Regions from separate parts of the Meiothermus cerbereus DSM 11376 genome, predicted to be linked through region 2. Evidence: riboswitches for the same ligand, from Rfam matches in the RefSeq annotation. Region 2 holds a riboswitch; the other holds the start of a gene.

Region 1 (3,787 bases), on a different contig from region 2:
GCACCTTCATCCAGCCCACCCAGGCCATGCGCGACCTCAAGGTACGGCTCAAGCTGGCCGCCACCCCCGTGGTGGCGGGCAAACGGGTGGTGCTGGTGGACGACTCCATCGTGCGCGGCACCACCTCGGGCCGCATCGTTCAGCTCTTGCGCGAGGCCGGGGCCACCGAGGTGCACGTGCGCATCTCCTCACCGCCCATCAAGTTCCCCTGCTACTACGGCATCGACACCGCCGCCCGCAAGGAGCTGGTGGCCTCTACCCACTCGGTAGAGCAGATCCGCCAGCTTATCGGGGCCGACTCGCTGGCTTTTTTGAGTGAGCCAGGGGTACGCCGGGCCATTGGGGGGCCGGTCTGCCTGGCCTGCTTCAACGGTCAGTACCCGGCAGGGCAGCCCGAAGAAGACCTGCGCAAAGAGGCGCTCGAGCAGGCCTGATATGAACCCCGCCTGAATCGTTTGGTTAGGGAGAGGTTAGGGCGCCATCTTTTTTCAGGCTGATGCTGCCCGCGCTGCAGGCGGGGGCCCCAAAAAAGAACAAATCATACCGGATTCAAAAAGATAATCTTCAAATAAAAAGCGCTAAGAGGCTATCTTTTTGAATCCTAGAGCACACCCCTCGCTGCGCTCGGCGAAGAAAGCGTATCCCTTTGGTCGGGTTAGTTCGACACCGTTCGGTGACGAACTAACCGAATCTGGTATCATATGAACCCCACCTGATGCTTTCTGTTTAGGGCAGGTTAAAGCCCGCCAGATGCATGGGCAGCTCCTGGCACAGCTTCAGGTGGGGGCCCCAGCAAAAAGAACAAATCAAAGACATTTCTTATCAAAATGATGAACCGGCCCAACCCTGGCTTTACCACACTGCCCAGGCCTGGTTTTGTTCAGATGCGCGGGGCCATTTTCTCTGAGGCGTGCTCCAGCACCCGCAGAAGCTGCACCATCTCCACCGCGCTGTACAGCGCTTCAGCCCCCTTGTTGCCCGCCTTGCCCCCCGCCCTGGCCTCGGCCTGTTCGGAGGTGTCGGTGGTAAGCACCCCAAAAGCCACCGGCTTCTCGCTTTCCAGCATGGCCTGCATCAGGCCGCTGGCCGCCTGCGCACTGACGTATTCAAAATGGGGGGTTTCGCCCCGGATTACCGCCCCCAGGGCCACCACCCCGTCCACCTCGGGATGGCGGGCCAGCCGCTTGGCGGCTAAGGGTAGCTCGAACGAGCCGGGCACCCAGACCACCAGGGCTTCCTCGGCGGGGCCACCCAGGCGGGCGTAGGCCTCGAGGGCGCCCTCGAGAAGCGCCTTGGTCACCCGCTCATTGAATCTACTCACCGCAAAAGCTAGACGAACATCCTGTGCCGAAAGGGTGGCTTGCAAATGCTTCATAGCGCCATACTAGGGCATCGCCGTGCGGCAGACAATGTGGCCTGTGGCCAAAAAAACCACCGGCGTCTTGCCTAAACTTGCACTTGCCCTCCTTCGGGGCAGGGTGCAAATCCCGACCGGCGGTAAAAGCCCGCGAAGCCCTTTTTGGGGCCCGATCCGGTGAAACTCCGGGGCCGACGGTAAAAGTCCGGATGGAAGAAGGAGGTGATGGTCGAACACTTTCGACCGTCCATGTGTATACATCTGTAAGCCGAAGTTTAGACGAGCGCTTTATCCAGCGCACCCTCCAGCTCGCAGAAAGGGGCCGCGGCCACACCCACCCGAACCCCCTGGTTGGCGCAGTACTGGTAAAAGATGGCCAGATCGTAGGAGAAGGCCATCACCCCTGCGCGGGTGCGCCCCACGCCGAAATCTTTGCTTTGCGACAAGCTGGCACCGCTGCTTTTGGGGCCACCCTTTACACCAGCCTCGAGCCCTGCAACCATCACGGGCGCACCCCGCCCTGCTCGCTGGCCTTGCTGGAAGCCGGGGTAGCCCGGGTAGTGGTTGCGGCCCGCGACCCCAACCCCAAAGCCCAGGGCGGCCTGGAGCGGCTCAGGGCGGCGGGCGTTCAGGTGGAAGCAGGGCTCTTAGAACAGGCCGCGCTGGCCCAGAACGAGGTGTTTTTCCACGGCCTAAAGCAGCAGCGGCCCTTTGTGCTCTGGAAGACCGCGCTGAGCCTGGACGGGCAGGCAGCCACCCAGAGCGGCCATGCGTACTGGATCTCAAATGCACTCGCCCGGCAGGTGGCCCAGGGCTACCGCCAGTGGCTGCCGGCGGTGATGGTGGGCGTGGGCACGGTACTGGCCGACGATCCGATGCTCACCGTGCGCGAACCGGATTTCAGGGCTTTTCCCTGGATGCTCGAGCCGCCCGCACTACGTGACCCCTTGAAGGTGGTGCTCGACAGCCAGGCCCGCACCCCCCCTACCGCCCGGCTCTTCGCCCCAGGACCCCGAGGCGAGGCTGCAAAAGTCGTTGTCCTGGTGGGCCCCCAGGCCCCCAAGGCACGCCTGCAAGCCCTGGAAGAGCGGGGCGCTACGGTGGTCGAGCTGCCTACAGAAGAGGGCCGGGTCAGCCTCGAGGCCGCCCTGAGCTGGCTGTGGGCCCAGGGCCTGGACGGCGTCCTGCTGGAAGGCGGCCCTACCCTGGCCGGGGCTTTCTTGAAGCGGGGATGGATCGACAAAGTAGCGCTCTTCCTGGCACCAAAGCTGGTGGGCCAAGGGCGCAGCGCACTGGCCGGTTTCGCGGTGGAGCGCATGGAACAAGCGCGGGACCTCGAGGTCAGCCGGCTGGAGGTGCTGCAAGGGGACATCTGGCTGGAGGGCTATCCCAAGGAGTAGACATGTTTACTGGAATCGTGGAGGAAGTGGGCACCATTCGCGAATCAAGCCAACGGGGCGAGCTACAGCGTATTGTGATTGAGGCCACAAAGGCGCTTCAAGGAACGCAGTTGGGCGATTCCATTGCGGTCTCGGGGGTCTGCCTGACCGTGGTGGAACTACAGCCGGAGGGCTTTTCGGTAGAGCTGGCCCAGGAAACCCTACGCCGCACCGCCCCCCGCTGGGAGGTGGGGCAGCGGGTCAACCTCGAGCGGGCCCTGGCCCTGGGTGGGCGGCTGGGCGGGCACCTGGTCACCGGCCACGTGGACGGGCAGGCCCGGGTGCTCCGGGTGCAGCGGGTGATGGGGGCCTGGGACGTCTGGTTCGAGGCCCCACCCACGCTGGCCCATTACATCGCTCCCAAGGGCTCGGTGGCCCTGGATGGTGTCTCGCTCACGGTGGCCGGGGTCGAGGAAAACCGCTTCTGGGTGACGCTGATCCCCCACACCCTGGAGCAGACCACCCTGCACACACTTGCAGAGGGCGACCGGGTGAACCTCGAGGTCGACCTGCTGGCCCGCTACCTTGAACGCCTGGTAATCCTGCGGGGAGGCAGCCATGCTTAGCCCAGTACCCGAACTGATCGAAGAGTTGCGCGTGGGTCGGCCAATTATCCTGGTCGACGACGAAGACCGGGAGAACGAGGGCGACCTGGTGATGGCCGCCGAGCACATGAGCACCGAGTGGATGGCCTTCATCATCCGTCACACCGGCGGGGTGGTCTGCCTGGCGATGAGCGAGGAATGGGCCGACCGGCTGGATCTGCCCCCCATGGTCAAGGACAACACCGCGCCCCGCAGCACTGCTTTCACCGTCTCCATCGAAGCCCGTGAAGGGGTGACCACCGGCATCTCGGCCGCCGACCGGGCCACCACAGTGCGCCTGGCGGCCCGCCCAGAGGCCACCGCTGCCGACTTCGTGCGCCCTGGTCACATCTTCCCCTTGCGGGCTCAGAAAGGTGGTGTGCTGCGCCGGGCCGGCCATACCGAGG
Region 2 (3,787 bases):
CCTGCCGGTCATCCTGGGCGGCCTGCGCCTGACGGTCTCGCTGGCTTTGATTGGGGCGGTGGTGGCCGAGTTTGTGCTGGGCGGCGGGGGGTTGGGGCACCTGGCCCAGACCGAGCAGCGCAACTTCAACTACGCCAACTCCTTCGCTGCGGTGGCAGTAACCGTTCTGCTGGGCATCTCCTTGTACGGGCTGGTAGCCCTGCTGGAAAGCTACGTGCTGCGCTACCGCAGGCGATAACCGTATTTCTTTTCATTGACAGTGATAAAACATGTCTTCGATTTGTTCTTTTTCTGGAGCCCCCGCCTGAAGCGCGGGTAGCAACAGCCTGAAAAACGATGGTGCTCCAACAATCCCTAGCGGAACGATTCAGGTGGGGTTCATATCAGGGAGAGGCCTGGGCCTTTGCTGGTAGCTCCGCCTGACCCGGTCGCATAAGGCGGGGTCAGGCCAATCCAAGGACTTTGTGGTCTCCTCCGGCCTTCTATCTATAACGCTGCAACAGGTTGTAGGCGAACTCCTGCATCAGCTCGGGACGCGCCTCTTCCAGCTGCCACAAAAGGCGCAGCAGTTCGTCGTCGGACAGCTCGAGCAAGGGCTCGAGGTCTAGCAGCCTCGTTTTGGGTAGCTTTTTCCGAGCAAAAATTTCAGGGGCCTCCAGGGCCGCCAGGGCTACCGCCACCACGTGCTTGCACACCGGCCCCCAGGCATAGGGGCAGGTACAGTCCCACTCGCCTTTGCTGAGGTTAATCTCCACCCGGTACGGGAAAGGGGCGCTCCCCTGCACCCGCGCTTGCAAGCGGCCCCGGCTGCGGCTGGCCTCGAGCACCGCCCCACGCAAAAAGAGGGCCCGGCCCCGCTCCAGCACCCCTGGGTCGGCCAGATCCAGCAAGCTTTGCAGTTCCAGTTGCACCTGCTTATCAAAATCCAGCCCGCTTCACTTTGCAAGTCCTGGGTTTGTGACTAAACTAACTTTGGGCCACAAGGCCCAATTCCTTCAGGGCGGGGTGCAATTCCCCACCGGCGGTGATGGCGGCCTGGCCGCCCGAGCCCGCGAAGCCTGGAAATCTGCCGCACATCCAGGCCCGATTGCGTGAAAATCGCAAGCCGACGGTTATAGTCCGGATGGGAGAAGGAGTGAAGCCTGGGTGCCCTGTGCCTGGGCGTAGCAGGATGTGTAATACCTCGTAAACCCTCTTCACAACCGTTGGGCATTACCAGACTCGGGTCGGATGCAGTTCGTGCCTGTTTCGGCCCTTTGGGACAGCACGGTGTGTTGAGGTGAGTGATGCGAAAACTTGTAGTGGTGCTGACCGTGTTGCTGTCGCTGGGCCTGGCCCAGACGCAAAAGGTGCGGGTAGGGCTGGGTTACCTGCCCGACGTGCAGTTTGCCCCCTTTTATGCCGGGGTGGTCGAGGGTATCTACGCAAGGCGCGGACTGGACGTAGAGTTTCAACACGGCTTCTCCTCGGAGCTGTACCCCTTGCTGGTTCAGGGAAGGCTCGATTTTGTGGTAGCCGATGCCGAAGACGTGATGGCCCTGCGCGCCCAGGGAACCCCGCTCAAGTACGTGCTGGCCCTCTACCAGAGCGTGCCCAACGCCCTCTTCTCGCGGGCCGAGAAAAACATCACCTCGGTGCGCGACCTCAAGGGCAAGACCATTGGGATACCGGGGCTTTTTGGCACCTCGTACACCTCGTTGCAGGCCATGCTGCGGGCGGCTGGCTTGCGCGAGTCGGACGTGAGAATCGAACAGATTGGCTTTACCCAGGCCGAGGCCATCGTGAGCGGGCGGGTAGATGTGGCTATGGGCTTTATCAACAACGAGCCCATCGTGCTCGAGGCCCGTGGTATCAAGCTCAATGTGATTCCCGCCGGCCCCTACAACCGTTCGCCGGGGGTGGGAGTCATCTCCACCGATCGGGTGCTGGAAAACGCCGAGCTGGCCCGCCGTTTTGTGCAGGCCACCCAGGAAGCCATGGCCCTGACCCTGCGGGAGCCGCGCAAGGCTTTTGAGGCCTCCAAAATGTACGTGCAACCTCTGGGCGAAGACCGTTTCCGGGTGCTCGAGGTCTCGCTCAGGCTCTACCAGTCGCCCTACACCCGCCAAAACGGGCTGGGCTTCTCCAACCCCCAGGGCTGGCAGAGCGGGCTGACCCTGCTCAAACAGACCGGACGGGTCAAAACCGACCTGCCCTTTACAGCCTTCTTCACCAACGAGTTTTTGCAGCGTGGCCTGCAGGTCAGTACCAGCGCGGCAAAATAAAGGCATCCCCCGCGCCAGTTCCCGGCCCTCTTGACCCCCGCCCTGTGCGGGGGTTTTTCAACATAGCCGCCTCCCGCCAAGCAGGAACCGGGCACCGTGCTACCGCGCTGTTGGGAAAGGCCGGCATTGGCGTAGCCCAGGGCTGGCAAGAAAAGCTGCGCTATAGCAAAAAATCGGCCTCGAGGCCCGCTCTGCGTGCTAGTATGGTTGTATGTTTGGGCTGGTGCCGCTAGCGCTGCCTTAGGGGAGGCCTGTGTTTGGCCAACTCCCCCTTCTATCTTGAAGGGGGTTTTTTACCAGCGCGCACCGTGCCCTCAGCAAAAGCCCGCATTTCCTTTTCGGGCTTTGTGGCAATAAAATGTCCCGTTGAGAACTGGAGCAACGAAGATGCTGACAACCGACAAATACAACCCCCACGAGCTCGAGCCCAAATGGCAAAAATACTGGGATGAAATCGGGCTGTTAAAGGCCACTGAAGGCAGGGGAAGCAAAAAAGCCTACATCCTGGTGATGTTCCCCTACCCTTCCGGCGACCTGCACATGGGCCACCTCAAGAACTACACCATGGGCGATGCGCTGGCCCGTTTCCGGGTACAACAGGGCTATAGCGTGCTGCATCCGTTTGGTTGGGACGCCTTTGGGCTGCCCGCCGAAAACGCCGCCCTGAAGTTTGGCGTAAGCCCGGCCGACTGGACCTTTGGCAACATTCAGCAGTCCAAGGAATCCCTGGCCCTGATGGGCATCCGCTACGACTGGAGCCGCGAGGTAACCACCTGCCTGCCCGATTACTACAAGTGGAACCAGTGGATTTTCCTCAAAATGTACGAGCGCGGCCTGGTCTACCGCAAAAAGAGCCTGGTCAACTGGGACCCCGTCGAGCAAAGCGTGCTGGCCAACGAGCAGGTGATTGATGGGCGTGGCTGGCGCTCGGGGGCGCTGGTGGAGAAGCGGGAGCTCGAGCAGTGGTACCTCAAAATCACCGACTACGCCGAGCGGCTTTTGAACGACCTGGACAAGCTCTCGCGCTGGCCCGAAAAGGTCAAGGCCATGCAGCGGGCCTGGATTGGCAAAAGTGTCGGCGCCGAGTTCGACTTCCAAGTAAAGGGTCATGGTGCAAAGATTCGGGTCTTCTCCACCCGCCCCGATACCATTTTTGGCGCAACCTTCATGGTGCTGGCCCCCGAACACGAGCTGGTGGCCCAGATCACCACACCCGAGCAGAAAGCCGCCGTGGAAGCCTACGTGGCCGCTACCCGCATGAAGAGCGAGGTCGAGCGCCAGATGGTAGATCGCGAGAAAACCGGGGTCTGGACAGGCGCCTACGCCATCAACCCCGCCAATGGCAAGGAAATCCCCATCTGGATTGCCGACTATGTGCTGGCTGGCTACGGCACCGGGGCCATTATGGCTGTACCGGGCCAGGACGAGCGCGACTGGGAGTTCGCCGAGAAGTTCGGTCTGGAAATCATCCGCACCGTCGAACCACCCCAGGGGTGGCAGGGCAAGGCCTATACCGAAGACGG

Evidence for each region. A riboswitch is a leader RNA that binds a small molecule or an ion and turns the genes downstream of it on or off. The one in region 2 is predicted to bind FMN.
Region 1: another riboswitch for FMN. It lies ahead of ribD (bifunctional diaminohydroxyphosphoribosylaminopyrimidine deaminase/5-amino-6-(5-phosphoribosylamino)uracil reductase RibD); the one in region 2 lies ahead of Q355_RS0113300 (ABC transporter substrate-binding protein).

What each region holds. Positions count from the first base shown of each region.
Region 1 is NZ_JHVI01000025.1:35,055-38,841, forward strand. Features, by position in the region: gene purF (amidophosphoribosyltransferase) at 1-434, shown strand, start outside; gene ribH (6,7-dimethyl-8-ribityllumazine synthase) at 881-1,375, opposite strand; FMN riboswitch at 1,461-1,582, shown strand; gene ribD (bifunctional diaminohydroxyphosphoribosylaminopyrimidine deaminase/5-amino-6-(5-phosphoribosylamino)uracil reductase RibD) at 1,567-2,757, shown strand; gene Q355_RS0110260 (riboflavin synthase) at 2,760-3,362, shown strand; gene Q355_RS0110265 (bifunctional 3,4-dihydroxy-2-butanone-4-phosphate synthase/GTP cyclohydrolase II) at 3,355-3,787, shown strand, end outside.
Region 2 is NZ_KK211061.1:34,184-37,970, reverse strand. Features, by position in the region: gene Q355_RS0113310 (ABC transporter permease subunit) at 1-238, shown strand, start outside; gene Q355_RS0113305 (SWIM zinc finger family protein) at 483-911, opposite strand; FMN riboswitch at 988-1,139, shown strand; gene Q355_RS0113300 (ABC transporter substrate-binding protein) at 1,287-2,264, shown strand; gene leuS (leucine--tRNA ligase) at 2,652-3,787, shown strand, end outside.